3 regions of the Streptomyces sp. NPDC090045 genome follow, and region 2 is predicted to be linked to each of the others. Evidence: riboswitches for the same ligand, from Rfam matches in the RefSeq annotation. Region 2 holds a riboswitch; each other region holds the start of a gene.

Region 1 (9,683 bases), on a different contig from region 2:
CGTACGTCAACCAGCGGTGGCTGGGTGGCATGCTCACCAACTTCTCCACCGTCTACAAGCGCCTTCAGCGTCTGAAGGAGCTTGAGGCGATCGACTTCGAGGACGTCGCCGCCTCGGGTCTCACCAAGAAGGAGCTCCTGGTCCTCTCCCGCGAGAAGACCAAGCTGGAGAAGACCCTCGGTGGTATCCGCGAGATGTCGAAGGTTCCCAGCGCCGTCTGGATCGTCGACACCAAGAAGGAGCACATCGCCGTCGGTGAGGCGCGCAAGCTGCACATCCCGGTCGTCGCGATCCTCGACACCAACTGCGACCCCGACGAGGTCGACTACAAGATCCCGGGTAACGACGACGCGATCCGTTCCGTCACCCTGCTCACCCGCGTGATCGCCGACGCCGTCGCCGAGGGCCTCATCGCCCGCTCCGGCGCTGCGACCGGCGACTCGAAGCCGGGCGAGAAGGCCGCCGCCGAGCCGCTCGCCGAGTGGGAGCGCGACCTGCTCGAGGGTGACAAGAAGGCCGACGACGCCGAGGCCGCTCCGGCCGCGGCCGCCGCCGAGGTCGTCGAGGCCCCGGCCGCCGAGGCTGAGGCCCCGGCCGCCGACGCCGAGCAGGCCTGACCCACTGAGAGCGCCCGGCGTTCACGCGCCGGGCACTCACAGCACGGACGATGACGGCGGGGGAGCCGCGCCTGGGGCGCGGCGCCTCCGCCGTTCACCCGTAGATCTACGACTTCGAGAGAGAATCACAGACTCATGGCGAACTACACCGCCGCTGACGTCAAGAAGCTCCGCGAGCTCACCGGCGCCGGCATGCTGGACTGCAAGAACGCGCTCGTGGACGCCGACGGTGACGTCGAGAAGGCCCAGGAAGCGCTCCGCATCAAGGGGCAGAAGGGCGTCGCCAAGCGCGAGGGCCGTTCTGCCGAGAACGGTGCGGTCGTCTCCCTCATCGCCGACGACAACACCTCCGGTGTCATCGTCGAGCTGAAGTGCGAGACCGACTTCGTCGCCAAGGGCGAGAAGTTCCTGGCCGTCGCCAACCAGCTGGCCGCCCACGTGGCCGCCACCTCCCCGGCCGACATCGAGGCGCTGCTCGCGTCCGAGATCGAGCCCGGCAAGACCGTCACCGCTTTCGTCGACGAGGCCAACGCCAACCTCGGCGAGAAGATCGTCCTGGACCGCTTCGCGCAGTTCACCGGCGGTTACGTGGCTGCGTACATGCACCGCACGATGCCCGACCTGCCGTTCCAGATCGGCGTCCTGGTCGAGCTCGACAAGGAGAACGCCGAGGTCGCCCGCGGCGTCGCGCAGCACATCGCCGCGTTCGCCCCGCAGTGGCTGTCCGCCGAGGACGTTCCGGCCGAGAAGGTCGAGTCCGAGCGTCGCATCGCCGAAGAGGTCACCCGCCAGGAGGGCAAGCCCGAGGCTGCCATCGCGAAGATCGTCGAGGGTCGCGTCAACGGCTTCTTCAAGGACGCCACGCTGCTCGGCCAGGCCTACGCGCTGGACAACAAGAAGTCCGTCCAGAAGGTTCTGGACGAGGCCGGTGTCACCCTGAAGCGCTTCTCGCGCATCAAGGTCGGCATCTGAGTCCGTCCGTACGCGACGGACACCGGACCCCGGTAGGGTCTGAGGCAGTCGTCCGTGCTTGCGCAGGACGATCGCAGATCTGACGAGGAGGCCATTGCCGTAGAGGGAACCGCAAGGACCCACCGGCAATGGCCTTCTTCGTATGTGCACGAGGAGATCTCCATGAATCAGGGCGTGGACCCCCACACCGCATCCGACGACAAGAGCGACCAGGACAAGAAGGGCCGCCGCTTCATGCTGAAGCTGTCGGGCGAGGCCTTCTCCGGTGGCGGAGGACTGGGCGTCGACCCCGACGTCGTCCACGCCATCGCGCGCGAGATCGCCGCGGTGGTCCGCGACGGCGCGGAGATCGCCGTCGTGATCGGCGGCGGCAACTTCTTCCGCGGCGCCGAACTCCAGCAGCGTGGCATGGACCGGGCACGGTCCGACTACATGGGCATGCTCGGAACCGTCATGAACTGCCTCGCACTCCAGGACTTCCTGGAGAAGGAGGGCATCGACTCCCGCGTGCAGACCGCCATCACCATGGGCCAGGTCGCGGAGCCGTACATCCCGCTCCGTGCCGTGCGGCACCTGGAGAAGGGCCGCGTCGTCATCTTCGGCGCGGGCATGGGCATGCCCTACTTCTCCACCGACACCACGGCCGCCCAGCGTGCCCTGGAGATCGACGCCGAGGCCCTGCTCATGGGCAAGAACGGCGTCGACGGGGTCTACGACTCCGACCCGAAGAAGAACCCGGACGCGGTCAAGTTCGACGCGCTGGAGTACAGCGAGGTCCTCTCCCGCGACCTCAAGGTCGCCGACGCCACCGCGATCACGCTGTGCCGCGACAACAAGCTGCCGATCCTCGTGTTCGAGCTGCTCGCCGAGGGCAATATCGCGCGCGCCGTCAAGGGTGAGAAGATCGGCACGCTCGTCAGCGACCAGGAAACCCGGGCCTGAGCGGTCCGCCGCCGGACCGAGCCCGGACCGGCCCCGCCGGCCCCGCCCGCCTGAACCATCCATTCAAGACATGCAGGAGCACGTGGTGACCGAAGAGATCCTCCTCGAGGCCGAGGAGAAGATGGAAAAGGCCGTCGTCGTCGCCAAGGAAGACTTCGCCGCGATTCGCACCGGCCGTGCGCACCCGGCGATGTTCAACAAGATCGTGGCGGACTACTACGGTGCCATCACGCCCATCAACCAGCTCGCGTCCTTCTCGGTGCCCGAGCCGCGCATGGCGATCGTGACCCCGTTCGACAAGAGCGCCCTGCGCAACATCGAGCAGGCCATCCGCGACTCCGACCTCGGTGTCAACCCGAGCAACGACGGCAGCATCATCCGGGTGACCTTCCCCGAGCTGACGCAGGACCGCCGCAAGGAGTACATCAAGGTCGCCCGCACCAAGGCCGAGGACTCCAAGGTCTCCATCCGCGCCGTGCGCCGCAAGGCCAAGGACGCCCTCGACAAGCTCGTCAAGGACAAGGAAGCCGGCGAGGACGAGGTCCGTCGCGCGGAGAAGGAGCTCGACGACACCACCGCGAAGTACGTCGCGCAGGTGGACGAGCTCCTCAAGCACAAGGAAGCCGAGCTCCTCGAAGTCTGATGAACGACACTTCCTGGCAGCCGGAGCCGGTTCCGGCGGGTCCCGCATACGATGCGCAGGTGGGCCCGCACACTCGGCCCATGCCCATCGTGCCCGATGCCGCCGGCCGTGACTTCGACGACCGGGAAGCACGCGATCGGGGGGCCGCCCTGGACGGCGGCCCCCTCTTCCGCGCCGATACGCCGCCGCAGGAGCCCATGCCCAGCCCCCCGCCTCCGCATGCCCCGCAGCCGCAGGACGCCTCGCCCCCGCCGCCGAAGAAGCGCGCGGGCCGGGACCTGCGCGCCGCCATAGGGGTCGGCGTCGGCCTCGGCGCGGTGATCTTCGCCTCGCTGCTGATCGTCAAGGCGGTCTTCGTCGGCGTCGTCGTCGTCGCCGTCGTCGTGGGCCTGTGGGAGCTCACCTCCCGGCTGCAGGAGAAGAAGGGCATCAAGGCCCCGCTGGTCCCGCTCGCGGTCGGCGGCGCGGCCATGGTCATCGCCGGCTACGTCCGGGGGGCCGAGGGCGCCTGGGTCGCCATGGCCCTGACCGTGCTGGCGGTCCTGGTGTGGCGGATGACCGAACCGCCCGAGGACTACCTCAAGGACGTCACCGCGGGCGCCTTCGCGGCGTTCTACGTGCCGTTCCTGGCCACCTTCGTCGCGATGCTGCTCACCGCCGACGACGGCGCCGAGCGCGTGATCACCTTCCTGCTCCTCACCGTGGTCAGCGACACCGGGGCCTACGCGGTCGGCTGGCGCTTCGGGAAGCACAAGCTCGCGCCGCGCATCAGCCCCGGAAAGACCCGCGAGGGACTGTTCGGCGCGGTGGCCTTCGCGATGGCGGCCGGCGCGCTGTGCATGGAGTTCCTGATCGACGGCGGCGCCTGGTGGCAGGGCCTGCTGCTCGGCCTCGCGGTCGCGGTCAGCGCCACCCTGGGCGATCTCGGCGAGTCGATGATCAAGCGGGACCTGGGCATCAAGGACATGGGCACCCTGCTGCCGGGCCACGGCGGCATCATGGACCGGCTCGATTCGCTGCTGCCGACGGCGCCGGTGGTCTGGCTGCTGCTGGCGGCCTTCGTGGGCACGGGCTGACCTGCGAAAAGGCGGCGTGTGACGCCGGGCGGTTACTCTTGAAAGGCGCGCTGCTTCTGCGGCGCGCCTTTCGTCTTACAAGGAGTACCTGCCATGGCCCGCCCCGTTCCGGGAGAGCTCACCTTCGTCGCCCCTCGCGGGGCCAAGAAGCCGCCCCGGCACCTCGCCGACATGACCCCGGCCGAGCGCCGCGAGGCGGTCGCCGCGATCGGCGAGAAGCCGTTCCGGGCCAAGCAGCTCTCCCAGCACTACTTCGCGCGCTACGCGCACGACCCGGCCGAGTGGACCGACATCCCGGCGGGGTCGCGCGAGAAGCTCCAGCAGGAGCTGCTCCCCGATCTGATGAACGTCATCCGCCACATCAGCTGTGACGACGACACCACGCGCAAGACCCTGTGGAAGCTGCACGACGGCACGCTCGTCGAGTCCGTGCTGATGCGCTACCCCGACCGGGTCACCATGTGCATCTCCTCGCAGGCCGGCTGCGGCATGAACTGCCCGTTCTGCGCCACCGGCCAGGCGGGCCTCGACCGCAACCTCTCCACCGCCGAGATCGTGCACCAGATCGTCGACGGCATGCGCGCGCTGCGCGACGGCGAGGTCCCGGGCGGCCCGGCGCGCCTGTCGAACATCGTCTTCATGGGCATGGGCGAGCCGCTGGCCAACTACAACCGCGTGGTCGGCGCCATCCGCCGGCTCACCGACCCCGAGCCCGATGGCCTGGGCCTGTCGCAGCGCGGCATCACGGTCTCCACCGTCGGCCTGGTCCCGGCCATGCTGCGGTTCGCCGACGAGGGCTTCAAGTGCCGTCTCGCCGTCTCGCTGCACGCGCCCGACGACGAGCTGCGCGACACCCTGGTCCCCGTGAACACCCGCTGGAACGTCCGCGAGGTGCTCGGCGCGGCCTGGGAGTACGCGGAGAAGTCCGGCCGGCGGATCTCCATCGAGTACGCCCTGATCCGCGACATCAACGACCAGGCCTGGCGCGGTGACCTGCTGGGCAAGCTGCTCAAGGGCAAGCGCGTCCACGTCAACCTGATCCCGCTGAACCCCACGCCGGGCTCGAAGTGGACCGCCTCGCGCCCCGAGGACGAGAAGGCCTTCGTCGAGGCCATCGCCCGCCACGGCGTGCCGGTGACCGTACGGGACACCCGCGGCCAGGAGATCGACGGCGCGTGCGGCCAGCTCGCCGCCTCGGAGCGCTAGGTTCCGCTTCTGTTCGACGTGATTCGGCCACGGGGTACCCTGTGGCCGAACCAATTTCATATTCCGACAGGGGAGCGCCACAGCGCTGAGAGTGCGGTATCCGTCATCCGCAGACCCTCTGAACCTCGCCCCGGTCATTCGGGGTAGGAAGTTCGGTCACCACTCTTGCTGTTGCGCCCTGCCCGGCGTCCGCTCGCGTAGAGCGCCGGGCAGGGCCGCGTCTTCTCCTGGACATCCCAGGAGGAATTCACCAATGAGCACCACCAAGAAGCTGGCGGGCGTCGCACTCGCGGCCGCGCTGGGCGTCACCACGCTCAGCGCCTGCGGCGGCGGCGACGCCGAGGACAAGACCGCGGGCGCGAGCGACGCCCCGAAGTCCAAGACCGTCACGCTCGTCTCCCACGACTCCTTCAACGTGACCGACACGGTCCTCAAGGAGTTCGAGCAGCAGAGCGGCTACACCGTCAAGGTGCTGAAGTCCGGGGACGCGGGCGCGGCACTGAACCAGGAGATCCTCACCAAGGGCTCCCCGCGCGGCGACGTCTTCTTCGGCGTGGACAACACCCTCCTCTCGCGCGCCCTCGACAACGGCATCTTCACGCCGTACGAGGCCAAGGGCCTGGCCGAGGTGAAGCCCGAGTACGTCCTCGACAAGGAGCACCGGGTCACCCCGGTCGACTCCGGCGACATCTGCGTCAACTACGACAAGGCGTACTTCGCCGACAAGAAGATCGCCCCGCCGCAGACGCTGGACGACCTGATCAAGCCGGAGTACAAGAACCTCCTGGTCACCGAGAACGCCGCGACCTCCTCGCCCGGCCTCGGCTTCCTCCTCGCCTCCGTCGGCAAGTACGGCGAGGACGGCTGGAAGGACTACTGGAGCAAGCTCAAGGCCAACGGCGTCGAGGTCGTCGACGGCTGGGAGCAGGCCTACAACGAGCGCTTCTCCGGCTCCGCGGGCGGCAAGAAGGCCAAGGGCGACCGCCCGCTGGTCGTCTCCTACGCCTCCAGCCCGCCGGTCGAGGTGCTGTACGGCGAGCCGCAGCCGGCCGAGGCCCCGACGGGCGTCTCCACCGGCACCTGCTTCCGCCAGGTCGAGTTCGCGGGCCTGCTGAAGGGGGCGAAGAACGAGCCGGGCGGCAAGGCCCTGCTGGACTTCCTGGTCAGCAAGAAGTTCCAGGAGGACATGCCGCTGCAGATGTTCGTGAACCCCGTGACGAAGGACGCGGCCCTGCCGGAGCTGTTCACCAAGCACGGAGTGGTGGTCGAGAAGCCGGAGAACGTGGCTCCCGAGACCATCGCCAAGAACCGTGAGCAGTGGGTCAAGGCATGGACCGCGCTCGTCGTGAAGTAAGCGGTACCAAGGAGCCGGGCGCGGCGTCGGGGGGCGCCGCGCCCGGCCCCGGCCCCCGTGGGCGCGGCCGGGCGACCGCCGTACGGCTCGCCCTGATGGCCGTGCCACTGGCCTTCTTCGGACTGTTCTTCGCCTACCCCGTCGCCTCGATCGTCGGGCGCGGCCTCAAGACGGACGAGGGCTGGCAGTTCGGCCGGATCGGCGAGGTGCTGACCCGGCCCGACATCGCCGGCGTGCTGTGGTTCACCACCTGGCAGGCGCTCGCCTCCACCGTGCTCACGCTGCTGATCGCGCTCCCCGGCGCGTACGTCTTCGCGCGCTTCGAGTTCCCCGGCAAGCAACTGCTGCGGGCCGTGGTGACCGTTCCCTTCGTGCTGCCGACCGTGGTCGTCGGCACCGCCTTCCTCGCGCTGCTGGGACGCGGCGGGCTGATGGACGAGACGATGGGGGTCCGGCTCGACACCACCGTCTGGGCGATCCTCCTCGCGCACGTCTTCTTCAACTACGCGGTCATCGTCCGCACCGTCGGCGGGCTGTGGGCGCAGCTCGATCCGCGCCAGGAGGAGGCCGCCCGGGTGCTGGGCGCCGGCCGGTTCGCCGCCTGGCGGCGCGTGACGCTGCCCGCGCTGGCCCCGTCGGTGGCCGCGGCCTCGCTGATGGTCTTCCTGTTCACCTTCAGCTCCTTCGGCGTCGTACTGATCCTGGGCGGGCCCGCGTACTCCACCCTGGAGGTGGAGGTCTACCGGCAGACCGCGCAGCTCCTGGACCTGTCGACGGCCGCCGTGCTGACGATGGTGCAGTTCGCCGCGATCGGCGCGATCCTCGCCCTGCACGCCTGGACCGTGCGCCGGCGCGAGACCGCGCTGCGGCTCGTCGACCCGGGCCGGACCACGCACCGGCCGCGCGGCTGGGCGCAGCGCTCCCTGCTGGGTGGGGTCCTGTCGACCATCGCGCTGCTGATCGTGGCGCCGCTGGCCGTGCTGGTGGAGCGGTCCTTCGACGTCCCCGGCGGATACGGCTTCGGCTTCTACCGGGCGCTGCAGGACGCGGGCGCCGGCGGCGGAACCTTCCTGGTGCCGCCGCTCGAGGCGATCTGGAACTCCCTCCAGTACGCCCTCGCCGCCACCGCGATCGCCCTGTTCATCGGGGGGCTGGCGGCCGCGGTACTGACCCGGCGCGCGGGCCCCTTCGTACGCGGCTTCGACGCGCTGCTGATGCTGCCGCTCGGGGTGTCCGCCGTGACGGTGGGCTTCGGCTTCCTCATCACCCTGGACGAGCCGCCGCTGGACCTGCGGACCTCGTGGATCCTGGTGCCTCTGGCGCAGGCGCTGGTGGGCGTGCCCTTCGTCGTACGGACCATGCTGCCGGTCCTGCGCGCCGTGGACGGGCGGCTGCGGGAGGCGGCGGCCGTGCTCGGCGCGTCGCCGCTGCGGGCCTGGCGGGAGGTGGACCTGCCGCTGGTGCGGCGGGCGCTGCTGATCGCGGCCGGATTCGCCTTCGCGGTGTCGCTGGGGGAGTTCGGCGCGACCGTCTTCATCGCGCGGCCGGACCAGCCGACGCTGCCGGTGGCCGTGGCACGGCTGCTGGGGCGGGCCGGCGAGATGAACTACGGGCAGGCGATGGCCCTGAGCACGATTCTGATGCTGGTGTGCGCGGTGTCCCTGCTGGTGCTGGAGCGACTGCGGCCCGACAAGACCTCCGGAGAGTTCTGATGACCCTGCTTCAGCTGGAAGGGGTGTCGGTCCGGTTCGGTGAGCGCGCGGTCGTCGACTCCGTGGACCTCGCGGTCGCCGAGCACGAGATCGTGTGCGTACTGGGGCCGAGCGGGAGCGGGAAGTCCACGCTGCTGCGGGTCGTCGCCGGGCTCCAGCAGGTGTCCGCGGGCCGGGTGCTGCTGGGCGGGGACGACCAGGCCGGCGTACCCGTGCACCGGCGGGGCGTGGGCCTGATGTTCCAGGACCACCAGCTCTTCCCGCACCGCGACGTGGGCGCCAACGTCTCCTTCGGCCTGCGGATGCGCGGGGGCGGGCGGGCCGGGTACGCGGCCCGGGTCGCGGAACTGCTGGAACTGGTCGGGCTCCCGGGGGCCCAGGGGCGGGCGGTGGCCTCCCTGTCGGGCGGCGAGCAGCAGCGGGTGGCGCTGGCCCGGGCGCTGGCGCCGTCGCCGCGGCTGCTGATGCTGGACGAACCGCTGGGACAGCTGGACCGCGGGCTGCGGGAGCGGCTCGTGGTGGAGCTCCAACAGCTGTTCGCCCGGCTGGGCACGACGGTGCTCGCCGTCACGCACGACCAGGGGGAGGCCTTCGCACTGGCCGACCGGGTCGTGGTGATGCGGGACGGCCGGATCGCGCAGGCCGGGACCCCGCTGGAGGTGTGGCAGCGGCCCGCGTCGGAGTTCGTGGCGCGGTTCCTCGGCTTCGAGAACGTGGTCCCGGCCGTGGTCTCGGGCACGGCGGCCGGGACCCCCTGGGGCAAGGTCCCGGTGCCGGAGGGGTCCCCCGAGGGGGAGCAGCGGCTGCTGATCCGCCCGGCGGGGGTGGTGCTCTGCGCGGCCGGCCTGCGGTGCGAGGTGGTGTCCCGCACCTTCCGCGGCACGCACGTCGCCCTGCTGCTGCGGCCCGAGGCGGGGCCGGTCCTGGAGGCGGAGTGCGGGCTGGAGGGGGCGCCGGCCGCGGGGGACCGGGTCGCGGTGACCTTCACCCCGTCCGAGGTCGTCGTCCTCCCGGTGGCCGGCACCCGCTAGACGGTCCCGGGTCAGGGACGGATGCCGTCACAGGCGATCGGCAGGTGGCGCGGACCGCGCAGGACCGCGTTCTGACGGTACGGCGGCGGGTCCTCCAGCAGCCGGGGGTTCTCCAGCCGGCGGGCGAGTT
Region 2 (9,683 bases):
GCGATCGAGAACAGCAGGAGCAGGGGCAGTGCGGCGCCCGCGTAGGCCAGCACCAGTGTGTTGACCACCGACGCGATGTGGTCGCGGCCGATCCTGATGGCCGCCCGGTACAGGGCGCGCGACCCCATCGAGGGGTCCGCCTGGTGCAGTTCCCAGACGGCCGACGTCTGGGTGACCGTCACGTCGTCGAGCACGCCCAGCGATCCGATGATGATGCTGGCGAGCAGCAGACCGCTCATGTCGATGTCCGGGTACAGCCCGTGGATCAGCCCGGTGTTGTCGTCCGTGTTGCCGCTGAGGGACGCCCAGTCGATGAACACCGAGCCCAGCAGGCCGATCAGCACCAGCGAGACGAGGGTGCCGAGGACGGCGACCGAGGTGCGGGCGGTCAGGCCGTGGCACATGTAGAGCGCGATCAGCATGATGGCGCTCGCCCCGACCACCGCGACGACGAGGGGGTTCGAACCCTGCAGGATGGCCGGGAGGATGAAGAGCGTCAGGACGCCGAAGCTGACGATCAGCGCGATCAGTGCGAACAGCCCGCGCATCCGCCCGACGAGGACGACCGCGAGCGCGAAGATGCCGGCCAGCACCGCCAGCGGCATCTTGCGGTTCACGTCGATCACCGAGTACTGGAGGTCGCGGGGGGCGTCGGGCGCGTAGGCCACGACCACCTCCTGGCCGTCCGTCAACTGCCGCGGCGCACCCGGCTGGACGACCTCCACGAAGGTGCGGCCCTTGTCCGGACCGGTGCCGATCTCGACGGTGGCCTTCTTGCACTCGCCGGTCTGCGCGGCCTGGGCCTCACGGCCCTCGGGGGTGGTGGGGTTCGCGGTCGTCGGTACCTGAGCGGCGTTCACCGATTTGCAGTCGACGTGTTCGAGGGAGACGACCTTGCCCTGCTGGGTCTGCCGGTCGAAGCCCACCCCGGTGCGCTCGTGGGCGGGGGCGCCGCCCGGCCAGAGCACCACCATGCCGATGAAGACGGCCGTGGCGAAGGGGATCAGTACGGCCGCGATGACCTTGCGCAGGTGCTTCGAGACGGGAGCCGCCGGGCCGTGCCCGTGGCTGTGACCGTGGCCGTGGGAATGACCGGCGGAAGGGCCGGCGGAGGGCCCGGACGAGTGCCCGGCGGAGTGCCCCGGGCCGTCGTGCGCGTGGCCGTCGTGGCCATGGGGCTCAGTGGGCTCGTTGGGGGGCTGCGGCGAGGACGTCACCAGCAGATCATCGCAAGAGATGAGGGGGCCCACTGTTCAGCACGCCATGGATGACGCTAGCGTGGGGGCTACTTTGCACAACGCGGGAGCTCGGAGCACCGGGCTGAGAGGACGCTGATCACCGTACGCGCATCACGGATGCGTACGGGAAGAGGCTGCGTCGACCGCCGAACCTGTTACCGGGTAATGCCGGCGTAGGGAGATCAGGTCTCATGACCATTCAGGACGCACGCACGCCTGCCGTCAGCCAGGACGCCGACGGCCAGACCGAGCGCCAGCCCGGCTGGCACAAGGGCTACGTGGCGGGCTCCCGCCCCGACATCCGGGTGCCGGTCCGCCAGGTCCACCTCACCAACGGCAAGGACGTGACGCTCTACGACACGTCCGGTCCGTACACCGACCCGCAGATCGAGACCGACGTCCGCCGGGGCCTCGCCCCGCTGCGCGAGAACTGGATCATCGGCCGCGGCGACACCGAGGAGTACGCGGGCCGTCCCGTGCGCCCCGAGGACGACGGCATCAAGCACACCTCGCCGCGCGGTGGCCTCAAGAACCTCGACGCGGTCTTCCCGGGCCGCCCGCGCCAGCCCCGCCGGGGCCGTGGCGGCGCCGCCGTCACGCAGCTCGCGTACGCCCGCCGGGGCGAGATCACCCCGGAGATGGAGTACGTCGCGATCCGCGAGAACGTCTCTCCCGAGGTCGTCCGCGAGGAGATCGCCGCAGGTCGCGCCGTGCTTCCGGCGAACGTGAACCACCCCGAGATCGAGCCGATGATCATCGGCAAGCGGTTCCTGGTGAAGGTCAACGCCAACATCGGCAACTCCGCGGTCACCTCCTCCATCGAGGAGGAGGTCGACAAGATGACCTGGGCGACCAAGTGGGGCGCCGACACGGTCATGGACCTCTCGACGGGCCGCAACATCCACACCACCCGCGAGTGGGTGCTGCGCAACTCCCCCGTCCCGATCGGCACCGTGCCGCTCTACCAGGCGCTGGAGAAGGTCGACGGCCGCGCCGAGGACCTGACCTGGGAGATCTACAAGGACACGGTCATCGAGCAGGCCGAGCAGGGCGTCGACTACATGACGGTCCACGCCGGCGTGCTGCTCCCGTACGTCCCGCTGACCGCCCGCCGCAAGACCGGCATCGTCTCGCGCGGCGGCTCGATCATGGCCGCGTGGTGCCTCGCGCACCACAAGGAGAACTTCCTCTACACGAACTTCGAGGAGCTCTGCGAGATCCTCGCGACGTACGACGTCACGTACTCGCTGGGCGACGGCCTGCGTCCCGGCTCCATCGCGGACGCCAACGACGCCGCGCAGTTCGCGGAGCTGAAGACGCTGGGCGAGCTGAACACGATCGCCAAGCGGCACAACGTCCAGACCATGATCGAGGGCCCGGGCCACGTCCCGATGCACAAGATCAAGGAGAACATCGACCTCCAGCAGGAGATCTGCGAGGAGGCGCCGTTCTACACGCTCGGCCCGCTGACCACGGACGTCGCGCCCGCGTACGACCACATCACCTCGGGCATCGGCGCCGCGATGATCGCCTGGTGGGGCACCGCGATGCTCTGCTACGTCACGCCCAAGGAGCACCTGGGCCTGCCCAACCGCGACGACGTGAAGACCGGCGTCATCACGTACAAGATCGCGGCGCACGCCGCCGACCTGGCCAAGGGGCACCCCGGCGCCCAGGAGTGGGACGACGCCCTGTCGGACGCGCGGTTCGAGTTCCGCTGGGAGGACCAGTTCAACCTGGCCCTCGACCCGGACACGGCCCGCGAGTTCCACGACGAGACCCTTCCCGCCGAGCCGGCCAAGACCGCGCACTTCTGCTCCATGTGCGGCCCGAAGTTCTGCTCGATGAAGATCTCGCAGGACATCCGCCGCGAGCACGGCGGCGACCTGAAGGCCGACGAGATCCAGGCGGGCATGGCGGAGAAGTCCGCCGAGTTCGCGGCCTCCGGCAACCGCGTCTACCTGCCGCTGGCCGACTGACCCCCACGGTCCGTGTGAGCGGCGGAGGCTCCCGTCCGGGCTTCCGTCGCTCATCGCGCGCGGAGGTCACTCCGGGCGGTTGTCCGGACCGCCGAAGTCCGGGCTGGTGAAGTCCGGGGGTGTGTAGCCGGGGCGGGGGCTCTCCGAGGGGGAGCCCGGGCTGGTGAAGTCGGGACGGGTGTATCCCAGGTTGGGGATGCGCCCGGCCGCCGGCGTTCTGGGGGTCGGGAAGCCCGGCCCCGCACTCGGGTCGGCCAGGGCGTCCCGCAGGAACGGCATGATGCCCCGCTCCAGCAGCGCGTGCCGCCAGGCCTCGCGGGCCCGCGCCACCTCGTCGGGTACGGCCTCGGTCTCGTCCGCCACGACTTCGGTCGCGCTGTTGCGGACGGCCGTCACCAGCAGCCCGATCACCGCGAAGAGCAGCGCGGCCACGGTGAGCGCGCCGAACAGCCAGCCCGCCGTCAGCATGGTTTTCGCGAAGGCCGGTTCGGGCTCGATGAGCTTGAGGCTGTAGCCCACGAGCAGGAAGATCAGCATGGCGGTGCCCGCCAGGACGGGCGCGAGGACCGCGACCACGGCGCCCGCTCCCGCGCCGCCGCCCATGCCCTGCACGCCGTCCTCGTCCCCCGCGGCGCCGGGTGCGGACAGCACCTCGTCGCGTCGTTCCCCGCGGACCTTCACGTAGTGGCCGTACTCGGCCGCGGCCGCGGCCGCCAGCAGTGCGCTGGCCCCCTGGGCCATGGTGCGCAGCTGTTCGGCGTTCAGACGTTCGCCGAGGGTGGCGAGCTCGGGCCGTTCGTTCGCGGTGCGCAGCGCCTCGTCGAGGAGGCGGTCGAACTCCGGTCGGTCTTCGGTCAGCAGGTGCGGAGCGCTGGTCATGTGCATCCCCCGATACTCCGTAGAAGCCGGTATCCCCGCGTAGAACGGGGCGCCGGCACAAACGGAGGAGAGCCTGCTACGGATAGAGCGATGGTAGAGCGCCCGCACCACGCCGTGACAGGGGCTTTGCCGAAATACCCCCGTGGTGACAAACCTCAGTCGTTCAAGGGGAGCTGTACGACGAGCAGCTTGCCCGCCATCGTCACCCCACCGTCCATCGCGATGGCGAGCCCTTCCGCGTACACGTGCGGGCCGTCCACGGCCTCCGGGCCGCGCGACTCGTCCCCGTCCTCGGTGCCCACCTCGCCGAGCAGGTACGGGATGGGGCTGTGCCCGTGCACGACGCGGCTGCCGCCGTAGGTGTCGAGCAGTTCGCGTACGGCCTGCGGACCGGTTCCCTCGTCGCGGAAGGCGAACCGCTTGGTGAACTTGCGGAAGAGGTCCCAAGTGATGTCGGCGTCGCCCCGGTTGAGGAGCTCGTGGATGGTGTCGTTGACGTCCTCGATGGAGTCGCCGTAGTCGAGGTAGGCCGTGGTGTCGGAGTGCAGCAGCAGGTGGCCCTCCTCCAGGACGGCCGCGTCCAGCCGCGACATCCACTGCAGGTGTACGTCCTGCAGGCGCTCCATGTCGGAGCGCTGGCCGCCGTTGAGGAGCCACGCGGCCTGGAAGGTGGCGGTGCCGGCGCCGGAGACGACGGGGGTGTCGCCGAACCGCTTGGCGCCGATCAGCAGCAGCTCGTGATTGCCCATCAGGGCCTTGCAGTAGCCGCCGGCGGCCGCGGCCTCGGCGGAGAGCCGCATGACGAGGTCGATGACGCCGATGCCGTCGGGGCCGCGGTCGGTGAAGTCGCCGAGGAACCAGAGCCGGGCGTTGCCGGCGGACCAGCGGCGCTCCGCGTCGATGAGGCCCTGGGCGTGGAGTTCGGTGACGAGCTCGTCGAGGTAGCCGTGGACGTCGCCGACGACGTAGAGCGGGCCGGGGCCGTCGGCCGCGGCCTCCTGCGGGACGTACTGGACCTGCACGGTGTCGCCGGGGCCGCCGAGGGCACCGCGGCCGATGATCGGCAGGTCGCGGTGGGTCGGGGTGTAGCCCTCGAAGTCGTCGTCCTCGGGGGTGTGGCTCGTCGCGTGCACGGGATGCGAGGCCGGCGGTGCGGCGGGCGGCGTGGCGGGCGGTGCGGCCGGCGCCGGCGCGTAGCCGGGCTGCGGGGGCACGGCCGGTGTGCCGTCGTCGTAGTACGCCGGGTACTCGCCGTAGACGGGAGCCTCACCGGGATGCCCGGTGGATGCGGCGTACGCGGCGGGTTCGGTGACTGGAACCCGGAAGTCCCGCAGCGTGTCCGTCCGCATCGCGGGTCCCTGACCGGCCCCCTGAGTCATCGACCCCTCCACCACCGTCGCGCTGCCGTACACCTGCGGACCCTCCTGACCTCCGGGGAGGAGGGTCCGTGATGTCGTGCGCCCATCATAGGAATGCGGCTCGCGCTCTGTGACGCACCAGGGGTGGTGAATCCTTTGCGGAGCCGATCGTTCCTACCGCTTTCTACCGATATAGGTGTTGCTGAAATGCTCGGCCGGTTCGCCGACAGGCCGACCGGACGGTCTGGCGGTCAGTCCTTGGCCGGGGAACGCGGTGGGCTGACGGTCGTTCGCGGCTGCCTGCGCTGCGACGACGTACGGATGATGAGCTCGGTCGGGACCACCTGTTCGACGGGTCGTCCGGTGTCCACTCCCTCGATCGCGTCGATGAGCAGCTGCACGACGGCAGTGCCGATGCGGCGCGGTTTGAGGGAGAGGGTGGTGATGGGCGGCTCGGTGTTGGCGTAGACGGTGGACTCGCTGCAGCAGACGAGCAGCAGGTCCTCGGGGACGCGCAGGCCGTAGCGCCGGGCGGCGGCGAGCAGGTCGGTGCCGTTGGGGTCGAAGAGCCCGTAGACGGCGTCGGGCCGGTCGGGGCGGGCGAGGAGCCGGTCGGCGGCGACGGCGCCCGCGCACGGGTCGTGGGCGGGGTAGGACTCGTAGACGGGGTCCTGGCCGACGCGCTCGCACCAGTTGAGGTAGGCGGTGGTGGAGAGCCGGGTGTACGTGTCGGTGGTGGTGCCGGTCAGCAGCCCGATCCGGCGGGCGCCGGCGGCGGCGAGGTGGTCGAGCAGGCCGAGTACGGCGGCCTCGTGGTCGTTGTCGACCCAGGCGGTGACGGGGAGGGAGCCTGCGGGGCGGCCGTCGGAGACCACGGGCAGACCTTGGCGGACCAGTTCGGTGACGACGGGATCGTGGTCGGAGGGGTCGATGACGACGGTGCCGTCGAGGGCGACGTTGGACCACACGTCGTGGCGGGAGGTGGCGGGGAGGATGACGAGGGCGTAGCCGCGGGCGAGCGCGGCGGAGGTGGCGGCCCTGGCCATCTCGGCGAAGTAGGCGAATTCGGTGAAGGTGAAAGGTTCATCCCCGTACGTCGTCACGGTCAGGCCGATGAGGCCCGACTTGCCGGTACGGAGGGTGCGGGCGGCGGCCGACGGGCGGTAGCCCAGCCGGTCGGCCACCTCGCGAACGTGGCGGCGGGTGGCGTCGGGCAGCCGTCCCTTTCCATTGAGCGCGTCGGAGACGGTTGTGATGGAGACGCCCGCCGCGGCGGCCACGTCCCTGATGCCGGCCCGGCCCTGTCGGCCGGCGGCCCGCCGGGTGGTCTCGGTCCGGCTCACCTGATGCTTCCCTGCTGCTGTCATGGCGAGCCGATAGTAGGGCTCGGTGGGGTGGGTGGTCCGGGTGCATATGCACCCGTTGACAGGCACGATTCTGCATGGTTCGCCACCCCCAATGACCTTGGAAATAAAGGTATTTGGTCGCTGAGAGTGAGGGTGGGGCTTGTCGGCGGGTCCGGGCATGCCAAAACGGTGTGGTCTCGGGACGGTCTCAACTCACCTGCACGAGGGACGCGCGCCACGGCGCAGGCCACCGGCGCGCGCATATATGCGCGCGCTCCCCCGCATTCCAGGCGCCCCCATTCTCGGAACGGCGGAATCCTCATAAGGTGAGCAGTATTGAGTCGACGGCGACGTCGTACGGGACGGTCGAGGAGGACCTGCGGTGAGCGAGAAGAGCCCGAAGCTGCGCGCCGAGCTGGACGGCATTCCGACGTACAAGCCCGGGAAGCCGGCCGCCGCGGGAGGGCCCGTCGCGTACAAGCTGTCGTCGAACGAGAACCCGTACCCGCCGCTGCCGGGGGTGCTGGAGACCGCGGTCTCGGCGGCCGGCAGCTTCAACCGGTACCCCGACATGGCCTGCACCGGCCTCGTGAACGAGCTCGCCGAGCGCTTCGGGGTGCCGGTCGAGCACATCGCCACGGGCACCGGCTCGGTGGGCGTGGCCCAGTCCCTGATCCAGGCGGCGGCCGGCCCGGGCGACGAGGTGATCTACGCCTGGCGCTCCTTCGAGGCGTACCCGATCCTCACGCAGATCTCGGGCGCGACCTCGGTGCAGGTCCCGCTGACCGACGGGGACGTCCACGACCTGGAGGCCATGGCGGCGGCGATCACCGACCGGACCCGGCTGATCTTCGTCTGCAACCCGAACAACCCCACCGGCACCGCCGTGCGCCGCGCCGAGCTGGAGCGGTTCCTGGACCGGGTCCCGTCGGACGTCCTGGTGGTCCTGGACGAGGCCTACCGAGAGTTCGTGCGCGACGCGGACGTCCCGGACGGCGTCGAGCTCTACCGCGACCGGCCGAACGTGGCCGTGCTGCGTACGTTCTCCAAGGCGTACGGCCTGGCCGGCCTGCGGGTCGGCTTCGCCATCGCGCACGAGCCGGTGGCCGCGGCGCTGCGCAAGACGGCGATGCCGTTCGGTGTCAGCCAGCTCGCGCAGGACGCGGCGGTGGCCTCGCTCCGTGCCGAGGACGAGCTGATGGGCCGCGTCGGGGCGCTGGTGGGCGAGCGTGCGCGGGTGCACGAGACGCTGCTCGCCCAGGGCTGGTCCGTGCCGGACACCCAGGCGAACTTCGTGTGGATGCGGCTGGGGGAGCGGACCGCCGAGTTCGCGGCGGCCTGCGAGAAGGCCGGTGTGGTGGTCCGGCCCTTCGCGGGCGAGGGCCTGCGGGTCACGATCGGTGAGACCGAGGCGAACGACCTCTTCCTGCACACGGCGGAGGCGTTCTTCAAGGAGCTGTAGGCGGCCGTGGGTGTCCTGGCGGCCGGACCCGGGAGGGGCCGGTCAGGCCAGTTCCACGCGGATGGGATCGCCGTCGCGGACGGTGGAGAGCAGGCGGGGGTCGCCGTCGAACGAGCCGAGCACGTTGCAGGGGCTCGCCAGGCGGCTCTCGCCTCCGCGCGAGATGGGCGTGGGGCCGTAGGGCAGCGCGAGCGCGTCGCCCTCGGTCCAGAACGCGACCGTGCCCGGCTCGACGACCTGCCGGGCGTCGTGTTCCAGGGCCACCGAGACGCCGGTGTCGAAGTAGACCTCCTCGCCCCAGGTGTTCGCGGAGGCGGAGATCGGAAGGGCCTCGGCCAGTGCCTTGCTGGTCGGGGTCTCGTCGAGGGTTGCGGTGAGCTGGCCCGCAGGCCAGGAAATCCGTATCTGCATGAGCCGCATTCAACAATCTGTTGAATGGATTGGCTAGGGGGGTCCCGAGGGGTACCCCGCCTGAAGGTTGCCGACAGCGGTACGACATAATGCTTGTGAATGTGAACGCGTTCACAAGCGTGTCCTGCTTTCTCCCGGATTGAGTGGGACACAACAGGCAGACTGCCGCGTGACCACGGCGACGCGAAGGAGACGAGGACGTGGACCTAGCTTTGGCGCCGGAGACTCTGGCGCGATGGCAGTTCGGAATCACCACCGTCTATCACTTCCTCTTCGTACCCCTGACGATCTCGCTCGCCGCGCTCACGGCCGGCCTGCAGACCGCGTGGGTGCGCACCGAGAAGGAGAAGTACCTCAGGGCCACGAAGTTCTGGGGAAAGCTTTTCTTGATCAATATCGCGATGGGTGTCGTCACCGGCATCGTCCAGGAGTTCCAGTTCGGCATGAACTGGTCCGACTACTCGCGCTTCGTCGGCGACATCTTCGGGGCCCCGCTGGCCTTCGAGGCGCTGATCGCCTTCTTCTTCGAGTCGACCTTCATCGGCCTGTGGATCTTCGGCTGGGACAAGCTGCCGAAGAAGATCCACCTGGCCTGCATCTGGATGGTGTCCATGGGCACCGTCCTCTCCGCCTACTTCATCCTGGCGGCCAATTCCTGGATGCAGCACCCGGTCGGGTACCGCATCAACGAGGAGCGGGGCCGGGCCGAGCTCACCGACTTCTGGCTCGTGCTCACCCAGAACACCGCCCTCACCCAGTTCTTCCACACCATCACGGCCGCCTTCCTGGTGGGCGGCGCGTTCATGACCGGCATCGCCGCCTTCCACCTGGCGCGCAAGAGGCACATCCCGGTCATGCGGAGCTCGCTGCGGCTCGGCCTGGTCGTCATGATCATCGCCGGTATGGGCACGGCCCTGAGCGGTGACCTGCTCGGCAAGGTGATGTTCAAGCAGCAGCCCATGAAGATGGCCGCCGCCGAGGCGCTCTGGGACGGCGAGGCGCCGGCTCCC
Region 3 (9,683 bases), on a different contig from region 2:
CGTGCTGGACGTGCTCGACACCGGTGGCGGCACCGGCAAGTTCGCCGTGCCGGTGGCCCGTCTGGGCCACCGGGTCACCGTGGTCGACCCCAGCCCGAACGCCCTGTTCGGGCTGGAGCGCCGGGTGTCCGAGGCCGGCGTCGCCGACCTGGTCCGCGGCGTCCAGGGCGATGCCCAGGGCCTGTTGGACGTGGTCGAGCGGGACGCGTACGACGTGGTGCTCTGCCACGGCGTGCTGGAGTACGTGGACGACCCGGCCGAGGGCGTGGCCAACGCGGTCGCGGCGCTGCGCCCCGGCGGCACGCTCAGCCTGCTGGCCGCCGGCCTCGGCGGGGCCGTGCTCGCCCGCGCGCTGGCCGGGCACTTCACGGAGGCCCGTACCGCCCTGACCGACCCGGCCGGCCGCTGGGGCTCCGGCGACCCGGTGCCGCGGCGCTTCACCGCCGAACAGCTCTCCGAGCTCGTCGGCGGGTCCGGCCTGGCCGTGGGCGCGGTCCACGGCGTGCGGATCTTCGCCGACCTCGTACCGGGGGTCCTGGTGGACACCGAGCCGGGCGCGGTGGAGGCGCTGCTGCGTCTGGAGGAGGCCGCGGCGGAGCTGCCCGCCTTCCACGCGGTGGCCACGCAACTGCACGTGCTCGGCCAGAAGCAGGCCTGAACTGCGATCTTCCGATGACGGAGTCGGGCGCTGACCCTACGAACCGGCGGTCGGCCCCGTATGATCGAGTGCAGTGACCGGCATGGTGGACGGACCATTGGGGAATAAGGGCCTCAGTGACCGCTCCCGCGGCGGTACGGTTTTCGAGCAGTGGTTTTACCGACTGTGTCTTTTCTGGGCTGTGTCTTTTTGTAACGTGGCGTAGAGGGCGGGTGTCACGGGGGCGATTCCCCGCCTATCCTGAAGGGGACCCCTGGTCGCTACCCCCCGCGACCGACGGATGAGGAGGACTCCCGTGCCGCTCTCGGAGCACGAGCAGCGAATGCTCGAGCAGATGGAGCGAGCGCTGTACGCCGAAGATCCCAAGTTCGCGACAGCGCTTGAGGGAAGCGGACTGCGTACGTACACCCGGCGACGGGTCTACACGGCAGTCGCAGGCATTGTGGTGGGTATCGCGCTCCTCATGACCGGTGTGATCATTCCGAACGTGCTCTGGATCAGCGTGGTGGGATTCCTCGTCATGCTGGGATGCACGGTCCTCGTGGTCACCGGTTGGCGCAAGGCACCCAAGCCTGGCGAGCAGCCCGTCTCCGGAAGTACAGGCGGTCCGGCCCATGGCCGGAACCGGCAGCGTCGGTCGATGATGACCCGCATCGAGGAACGGTGGCAGCGCCGCCGTGACGAGCAGGGGCAGTAGCCCCCGAACAGCATGAGTGAGGGGACGGCCGCCGCCTGGCGACCGTCCCCTCACTGTTCTGTCCCGGTTCTGTCCCCGTGCCCGCGTTCCGTCCCTCGCATCGGCACGCGTGCGACATGATGATCCAATGAGTGTGCTCCCCCTGGTCTTCACCAGCGGCTGGGCCAGTGGGATCAACGCCTACGCCGTGGTCCTCCTGCTCGGCATCTTCGGCCGGACCGGCCTGACCGACGAGGTCCCGGCGTCCTTGCAGCGGACGGACGTGCTGATCGTCGCCGCGGTGCTGTTCCTCTGCGAGGCGGTCGCCGACAAGATCCCGTACGTCGACTCGATATGGGACACGGTCCACACCGTGATCCGCCCGCTCACCGGAGCGGTGATCGGGGCGCTGTTGGCCGGGCAGAGCGGCTCGCTGTCCGACATCACCGCCGGCGCGATCGGCGGCTCCACGGCGCTGGCCAGCCATTTCGTCAAGGCCGGCACCCGGATGGCGATCAACACCTCGCCCGAGCCGTTCACCAACGTCGGCATGAGCATCGCCGAGGACCTCGGCGTGGCCGGTCTCGTCACCTTCGCGATATTCAACCCGGAGGCCGCCGCGATCATCGCGGCCGTCCTGCTGGCCGCCGGCCTGGCCATACTCGTGTTCCTCTGGAGCCGGATCCGCCGCTTCCTGCGCCGCCGGGCCCAGCGCCGCGAGGAGAAGCGGCTGGCCGCCGAGGCCCGCGAGGCCACCGGGGCCCCACCCCTCTGACCGCGACCGGCCCGAGGGGGTCGATAGGCTCGGCCGCATGGCACGAATTGCGGTGATCGGCGCCGGGATGGGCGCGATGGCGACGGCGGCCCGGCTGGCCGTGGCAGGGCATCAGGTGGCGGTGTACGAGCGCGGGGCGACCTACGGCGGCGCCGTCGGCCGGTACGAGCGAGAGGGCTTCGCCTTCGACACCGGGCCCGGGCTGCTGCACCTGCCCGCCGTCTACCGCGACCTGTTCGTGAAGACCGGCAAGCGGTCGCTGGAGGACTGCGTCGACCTGGTCCAGGTGGACCCCGCCGTCCGGCACGTCCTCCCCCACCACGGCATCGACGTCACCCTGCCGGGCGCCTCGCACGGCGGGGTCGCCGCCGCCCTGGACACCGCCTTCGGCCAGGGCGCGGGCGAGCGCTGGAACGCCCTGCTGGGCCGCGCCCGGGACGCCTGGGACGCCACCCGCCGCCCGCTGCTGGAGGAGCCGCTGCCCGACGGGGCCCGGCAGGCGCTGGGCGGCGACCCGTACCCGGCCCTGCGCCGCAGCGGCCTGCTGCGCCGCCGGCCGCCGACCCTCTCCGAGGTGGCCGACCGGGAGCTGGGCGGCGCCCTCGCCGAACTGCTGACCGGCCTCGTGCGCACCTACGGGATCGACCCCGCCACCGCGCCCGGCGCGGCCACCGTGCTCCCGTACATGGAACAGACCTTCGGCAGCTGGTACGTGCGCGGCGGGATGCGCGCCCTGGCCACCGCCGTGTACGAGCGCTGCCTGGAGCGGAAGGTCGTCTTCACGTTCGGGGCGGACGTGCGCGAGGTGCTGGTCCGCGACGGCCGTGCGGCCGGGCTGCTGCTGGCCGACGGCAGCGAGGCGGCCGCCGACCACGTGGTCTGTGCGATCGACCCCCGGCAGCTGCCCGCCGGCTCGCTGCCGTGGCCGGCGGACGCGGTCCCCGCCCGCGGTGCGGACGTGCCCGGCCGGATCACGCTGCTGCTCGCGCTGCGCGGCGCGCGCCCCGGTACGGCCGTCCACCGCACCCTGGTGCACGCCCCGGGGGCGCAGGTCACCGTGTTGCGCCCGGACGACCCCGCCACCCGGCCCGACGCGGAGCACGAGGCGGTCACCGTGAGCGCCGTGTGCGGGCCGGGGGCCCCGGAGCCCGCGGAGCTGCTGAACCTCGCGGAGAAGGCCGTCCAGGGGCTGCGGGAGAGGCTGTTGTGGCAGGAGGTGCGCACCCCGGCCGATGTCGAGGCGGCGACCGGTGCGCTGGGGGGCGCGGTGCCGCCGCCCGCCCTCGCGGGGGCCGGCGGCCGACTGCTCCACCCGGCCAACACCACGGCCGTGCCCGGGCTCTACCTGGCGGGCGGCTGGGCGCATCCCGGCGGCGGGCTGCCGCACGCCGGGATGACCGGGGCCCTGGTGGCCGGGCTGATCGTGGAGGGCGCGGAGTTCCGCGGCTCGCAGTGACCGCTGCGCGCAGCGGTGGGCGGACCGGTCCGCGGACCGGTCCGCGCGGGGTTCAGTAGCGGTACTGCTCGTACTCGCCGGGCTGGGAGTACGGGTACTGCTGCGGCGGCTCGGCCTGCTCCTCCGCCGGGTAGGGCTGGCCGCCCCCGTCGGTGGACCGCTGCTGGGGGACCCAGACCCCGCCGGGCGGGGTGTCCGTGGAGTACTGCTGCTGCCCGTAGTCGGCGTACGCGGTGTAGTCGTACGGCTGGGGCGGGGCGACCCCGCCGCCGGTGCCGATGTACGGGTCCGAGTAGGCGGCGTAGACCTGCTGCTGGCCACCCGTCGGGTAGCCGCCGGAGTAGTCGTAGCCGCCGCCCTGGTTCTGCGGGTCGTAGTACGCCGCGTACTGGTGGGCGTCCTGTTCCGCCGTGGTGAACGGCGAGGCGAAGGCCGCCGTCTGTGCGGCCTCGGGGGCCTGCGCGAAGCTCTGTATCCCGTAGGACCCGGTGTCCTCGGGGACCGGCTCCGGGCTGTAGACCTCTTCGGCCGCGGCCCGGAACGGACGCTCGTCGGCCGCTCCGTCCGTGTCCTCGTAGGCGAGCTCTGTGACCTGGAGCGCCGGCTCCTGCGGGGCCGCGCCGCCGGATCGGCGCCGCCTGGACTGCCGTACGGGCTCCCCGCCGCGGCGCAGCGCCCAGCCGGCGACGAAGCCCTTGCGGAAGGAGAGCGTCACCAGGGTCTGGCCCAGGGCGAACGCCGCTGCGCCGGCCCCGATGACCGGAACCGACGGCAGCACCACCCCGGCGACCACGCCGAGGAATCCCGCGAAGGCGAGCAGGCGCCAGCGGAGCCGGGCCTTGTACTGCATCAGGACCTCGGCAAGCAGCCACAACGCGACGAAACCGAACGCGATGTAGAGGACCGTCATTCCCATGCATGGCCCCTCTCGGTACGGCCGCCGGCGCGGGAACGGGGGGCGGCCGTCAGGCCCGCTGGTGCAGGCCCAGGTTCTCGTAGATTTCGAGAGTCGCCGTGGAATTGTTCAGCGTGATGAAGTGCAGCCCCGGGACACCCTCGGACAGCAGCCGCGCGCAGAACTCCGTGGCGAACTCGATGCCAATGGAGCGTACAGCGGCCGGATCGTCCTTGACGGCGAGCATGCGCTCTTTCACATCCGCGGGGAAGGCCGCGTTGCTGAGTTGGGGCAGCCGGTCGAGCTGCTTGATCGCCACAACAGGCATGACCTCGGGGATGATCGGGGTCTCGCAGCCCGCCTTCTCGACGCTGTCGCGCAGCCTCAGATAATTCTCCGGATCGAAGAACATCTGGGTGATCGCGTAGTCGGCGCCCGCGCGGCACTTGTCCACGAAGTGCCGGATGTCCGTGTCCCAGTCCGTCGAACGCGGGTGCATCTCGGGGAAGGCCGCGACGCCGACGCAGAAGTCGCCGGACTCCTTGACGAGGCGGACCAGGTCGGCGGCGTAGTGCACGCCCTCGGGGTGCGCCACCCACTCGCCCATCGGGTCGCCCGGCGGGTCTCCGCGGACGACGAGCATGTTCCGGATCCCCGCGTCGGCGAACTGCCCGATGACGTTGCGCAGCTCGGCGACCGAGTGGTCCACGGCGGTGAGGTGCGCGACGGGGGTCAGGGTGGTGTCCGCGGCGATCTCCTGGGTGGCCTTGACGGTGCCGCCGCGGGTGGAGCCGCCGGCTCCGTAGGTCACGGACACGAAGCTGGGGGATACCGCCTCGACCCGGCGCAGGGCGTTCCAGAGGTTGCGTTCGCCCTTCTCCGTCTTCGGGGCCCAGAACTCGAAGGAGTACGAGCGCCCGGACGCGAGGAGGTCGCGGACGGTGTGTGCACGGTCCGACCAGGTGGAAGCGGTACCAGAGGCCATGTGGGCAGGTTAGACGCGGCCGGCCGGTCGCCGAAGCGCTGTCCGCCTTTTGGACACGTTTTTGGACACTTGGGGGACTGCACCTGGTCAAGCGGGGCCGGACACGTTAAAGAGCGGCGCGCCGCCCTCTGTCCGGGCGGACAGGACTCAGCCGAGCCGGGCCCGGACGCGCTTGGCGAGGTCCGCGGCGGCCGCACCGGGGTCGGTGGCCTCGGTGAGGGCGCGGACGACCACGACGCGGGTGGCGCCGGCGTCCAGCACCTCGTCCAGGTTGGTGCTGTCGATGCCGCCGATGGCGAACCAGGGCCGGTCCTGCTCCAGCGAGGCCGCGTACCGGACCAGCTCCAGGCCGGGGGCGTGGCGGCCGGGCTTGGTGGGGGTGGGCCAGCAGGGGCCCGTGCAGAAGTAGTCCACGCCGGCTTCGGCGGCGGCCGCGTCCACCTCGGCCTCGGCGTGGCAGGACCGGCCGATCAGCACCTGCTCGCCGAGGATGGCGCGGGCCGCGGGGACGGGGATGTCGCCCTGGCCGAGGTGCAGGACGTCGGAGCCGATGGCATGGGCGACGTCGGCGCGGTCGTTCACGGCGAGGAGCTTGCCGTGGCGGCGTGCGGCCTCGGCGAACACCCGGAGGTGTTCGAGCTCCTCCCCCGCCTCCATGCCCTTGTCCCGGAGCTGGACGATGTCCACGCCTCCGGCCAGGACGGCGTCGAGGAACTCAGGGAGGTCACCCTGCCGCTTGCGGGCGTCCGTGCAGAGGTAGAGCCGGGCGTCGGACAGCTGCATGGGTGAACCCCCCGTGATGGAGGCGGTGTACGGGCGCGGGCCCGTACACCGCGGTGGAGCGAACTGCGGATCAGGTCAGAGGGCGAGCGCCTGAGCGCGGCGCTTCACCTCCGTGCCGCGATTCTCGCTCAGCGCCTGCACGGGAGTGCCGGGCAGGGTCGGATCCTCGGTGAAGAGCCACTCCAGGATCTCCTCGTCGGTGAAGCGGTCGTCGCGCAGCACGGTCAGCAGACCGACCAGGCCCTTGACGACCTTGTCACCGTCGATGAAGGGGGCCGGCACCTGCAGGGAGCGGTTCTCGCCCCGGCGTACGGCGATGAGCTGCCCTTCCTTGACCATCTGGCGGACCCGGGTCACCTCGATGTTCAGCTTCTCCGCGATGTCGGGGAGGTACAGCCACGAGGGGACAAGGGCATCGATCTTTGCGTCAATCTCGGTCACGGACACAAGCCTGCCATCTCGGCTCCGCCGCCGGTACCTGGGCAGCCCGTACGGGTCGCCCCCCGTACTGGGGCTCCGCCCCAGACCCCACGCCTCAAACGCCGGCGGGGCTGTATTTCAGCCCGTCCGGCGTTTGAGTGGGGGTCCCCCCGGACGAAGTCTGGGGGAGGGTCCGGGCGGAGCCCGGTCGGCCGTCAGGCCGAGGCCGATTTGAGCGGGGTTCCGGGGTCGCTGACCTTGGACGGGTCCAGCGGGACCGCCGTCTCGATCAGGCGGCGGCCCTGGGCCAGGTCGCGCGGCCGGCCCACCGCCAGCACCGCGACCAGCGCGCCGCCGCGCAGCCAGCACACCGACCAGGCCGCCCCGGCCGGGTCGCCCCGCCACAGCAGGGTGTCGGCCCCGCCGTGGTGTCCGGCGTACTGCACGAACCGCCCGAACTGCTCCGACCAGAAGTACGGCACCGGGTCGTACACCTGCGCCGACTCCCCGGCCCCGGCCCCGGCCCCGGCCCCGGCCAGGATGTTCGCCGCCACCGTCCGCGGCCCCTGGAGCGCGTTGTCCCAGTGGTGCACGAGCAGCCGCTTCCCGTACCGCCCGGAGGGGAAGGAGGCGCAGTCGCCGACCGCGTACACCCCGGGCAGGGAGGTGCGCAGGTGCGCGTCGGCGGTGACCGAGCCGTCGGGGCCCAGCTCCACACCGGTCCCGGCCAGCCATCCCGTGGCGGGCCGCGCGCCGATGCCCACGACGACCGCACCGGCCGGCAGGGCGCGCCCGTCCGCGAGCAGGACCCGGCCCTCCTCGATCCCGGCGACCTTCGCGCCGGTGATCAGCGCGGCGCCCGCCTCCTCGTACCAGCGCGCCATCGGCTCGGTGACCTCGGCGGGCAGCGCTCCCGCCAGCACCCGGTCCGCCGCCTCGACCACGGTCACCGCGCAGCCCGCCTCGCGGGCCGCGGTGGCGAACTCGGCGCCGATCCAGCCCGCCCCGACGACCACCGTCGACGGCGCGGCCGCCAGGACCGGGCGCAGCCGCGCCGCGTCGTCCAGCGTGCGCAGCAGGTGGACGCCCGGGACGCCCTCGGTGCCGGGCAGGGTCAGCGGCTCGGCGCCGGTCGCCAGGACGAGGACCTCGTACGGGACCGGGCCGGCCTCGGTGTCCAGCTCGCGGTCGGCGGCCCGGAGCCCGGTGACCTCCGTCCCCAGCCGCAGTTCGATGCCGAGCCCCTCGAAGTCCACGTCGAAGGCGGAGTCCTCGGCCTTGCCGAGCAGGACCGCCTTGGACAGCGGGGGCCGGTCGTAGGGCTGGTGGGGTTCGGCTCCCAGCAGGGTCAGGGGGCCGGCGAATCCCTGCTCGCGCAGGGCGACCGCGGTCTGCACGCCGGCCATTCCGGCGCCGACGATCACGACGCCGCGCTGATTGTGTTCCGTCTGCTCGCTCACCCGGCCACCCTAATCATCTGACGCTCTGTCAGGAATAGGTGCCGCCTTACCGGCCGTCCGGGGCCGGGATAGTCTGGCCACCGTACCTATCGCGGGAGTCCGGCGCACCGGGCTGAGAGGGAGGCTGGCCGGCCTCCGACCGTACGAACCTGATCCGGGTCATGCCGGCGAAGGGAGGGGCTGGACGCCCATGCACTCATCTCGGAACGGATCCGACGTCCTCGTCATCGGGGGCGGGATCATCGGCCTGGTCACCGCCTGGCGGGCCGCGGCGCGCGGGCTGCGCACCGTACTCGCCGACCCGGCACCCGGCGGCGGCGCCGCCCAGGTCGCGGCCGGCATGCTCGCCCCCGTCACCGAACTGCACTTCGGCGAGGAGGCCCTGCTGGGCCTCGGCCTCGCCTCCGCCGCGCGCTATCCGGAGTTCGCCGCCGAGCTCGCCGACGCGAGCGGCGGCATGGACATCGGCTTCCGCGCGTGCGGCACCCTCGCCGTCGCCCTCGACTCCGACGACCGGCTCCACCTGCGGGAACTGCACGCGCTGCAGCGCCGCTGCGGCCTGGAGTCCGAGTGGCTCACCGGCCGCGAGTGCCGCCGCCTGGAGCCCATGCTCGCCCCGGGCGTACGCGGCGGCCTTCGCGTGGACGGCGACCACCAGGTCGACCCGCGCCGGCTCGCGGCCGCCCTGCTGGCCGCCTGCGAGCGGGCCGGCGTGATCATCCACCGGGCCGCCGTGGAACGGCTGCTGGTCACCGCCGACCGGGCGGCCGGGGCCGCGCTCGACGACGGTACGGAGCTGCGCGCCGCCCAGGTGGTCCTGGCGGCGGGCTCGCTCAGCGGCAGGCTGGCGGGCGTACCGCCGGAAGTGCTGCCTCCCGTACGGCCGGTCAAGGGCCAGGTCCTGCGCCTGTCCGTGCCCCCGGCCTACGCGCCGTTCCTGTCCCGGACCGTCCGGGCGGTCGTCCGCGGCAGCCACGTCTACCTGGTGCCGCGCGAGAACGGCGAACTCGTCGTCGGCGCCACCAGCGAGGAACTCGGCTGGGACACCACGGTCACCGCGGGCGGAGTCTACGAACTCCTGCGCGACGCCCACGAACTGGTCCCCGGCATCACCGAACTCCCCCTCACCGAGACCCGTGCGGGGCTGCGCCCCGGATCCCCCGACAACGCCCCGCTGCTCGGCCCGACCGACCTGCCGGGCCTGCACCTGGCCACCGGGCACTACCGCAACGGGGTGCTGCTGACCCCGCTCACCGGCGAGGTGCTCGCCGAGCTGCTGGCCACCGGCGAAGTGCCGGAGATCGCGCGCCCCTTCACCCCCCGCCGGTTCTCCGCCGCACGTCAGGAGTCGTACGCATGACCCTTCCCGTCTCCGTGTCCCTCTCCGTCAACGGCGAGCCGCGCGAGGTCGCGGCCGGCACCACGCTCGACGCCGTGGTCGCGACCCTGACCACGGCCCCCTCCGGCGTCGCCGCCGCGCTCAACGAGACCGTCGTCCCGCGCGGGCAGTGGCCGGTCACGCCGGTCGGCGAGGGCGACCGGATCGAAATCCTCACCGCGGTCCAGGGAGGCTGA

The links. Region 2 has a riboswitch for thiamine pyrophosphate ahead of thiC (phosphomethylpyrimidine synthase ThiC). Riboswitches for the same ligand answer to the same signal wherever they lie in the genome.
Region 1: it holds a riboswitch for thiamine pyrophosphate, as region 2 does, so the genes downstream of both, ACIPYQ_RS36800 (thiamine ABC transporter substrate binding subunit) here and thiC (phosphomethylpyrimidine synthase ThiC) in region 2, are expected to answer to the same signal.
Region 3: it holds a riboswitch for thiamine pyrophosphate, as region 2 does, so the genes downstream of both, thiO (glycine oxidase ThiO) here and thiC (phosphomethylpyrimidine synthase ThiC) in region 2, are expected to answer to the same signal.

The regions. Positions count from the first base shown of each region.
Region 1 is NZ_JBIVFA010000020.1:86,556-96,238, forward strand. Features, by position in the region: gene rpsB (30S ribosomal protein S2) at 1-617, shown strand, start outside; gene tsf (translation elongation factor Ts) at 753-1,589, shown strand; gene pyrH (UMP kinase) at 1,752-2,531, shown strand; gene frr (ribosome recycling factor) at 2,617-3,174, shown strand; gene ACIPYQ_RS36790 (phosphatidate cytidylyltransferase) at 3,174-4,250, shown strand; gene rlmN (23S rRNA (adenine(2503)-C(2))-methyltransferase RlmN) at 4,344-5,456, shown strand; TPP riboswitch at 5,515-5,624, shown strand; gene ACIPYQ_RS36800 (thiamine ABC transporter substrate binding subunit) at 5,710-6,810, shown strand; gene ACIPYQ_RS36805 (ABC transporter permease) at 6,906-8,522, shown strand; gene ACIPYQ_RS36810 (ABC transporter ATP-binding protein) at 8,522-9,553, shown strand; gene ACIPYQ_RS36815 (cytochrome P450) at 9,565-9,683, opposite strand, start outside.
Region 2 is NZ_JBIVFA010000006.1:278,657-288,339, forward strand. Features, by position in the region: gene ACIPYQ_RS18895 (YibE/F family protein) at 1-1,217, opposite strand, end outside; TPP riboswitch at 1,290-1,435, shown strand; gene thiC (phosphomethylpyrimidine synthase ThiC) at 1,430-3,217, shown strand; gene ACIPYQ_RS18905 (hypothetical protein) at 3,284-4,102, opposite strand; gene ACIPYQ_RS18910 (metallophosphoesterase) at 4,252-5,475, opposite strand; gene ACIPYQ_RS18915 (LacI family DNA-binding transcriptional regulator) at 5,706-6,821, opposite strand; gene hisC (histidinol-phosphate transaminase) at 7,183-8,262, shown strand; gene ACIPYQ_RS18925 (cyclophilin-like fold protein) at 8,305-8,673, opposite strand; gene ACIPYQ_RS18930 (cytochrome ubiquinol oxidase subunit I) at 8,874-9,683, shown strand, end outside.
Region 3 is NZ_JBIVFA010000001.1:888,637-898,319, reverse strand. Features, by position in the region: gene ACIPYQ_RS04120 (methyltransferase) at 1-658, shown strand, start outside; gene ACIPYQ_RS04115 (DUF3040 domain-containing protein) at 954-1,355, shown strand; gene ACIPYQ_RS04110 (DUF4126 domain-containing protein) at 1,483-2,109, shown strand; gene ACIPYQ_RS04105 (phytoene desaturase family protein) at 2,147-3,565, shown strand; gene ACIPYQ_RS04100 (hypothetical protein) at 3,618-4,481, opposite strand; gene metF (methylenetetrahydrofolate reductase [NAD(P)H]) at 4,531-5,445, opposite strand; gene thiE (thiamine phosphate synthase) at 5,593-6,228, opposite strand; gene ACIPYQ_RS04085 (Rv2175c family DNA-binding protein) at 6,304-6,669, opposite strand; gene ACIPYQ_RS04080 (NAD(P)/FAD-dependent oxidoreductase) at 6,864-8,108, opposite strand; TPP riboswitch at 8,190-8,301, shown strand; gene thiO (glycine oxidase ThiO) at 8,299-9,468, shown strand; gene thiS (sulfur carrier protein ThiS) at 9,465-9,683, shown strand.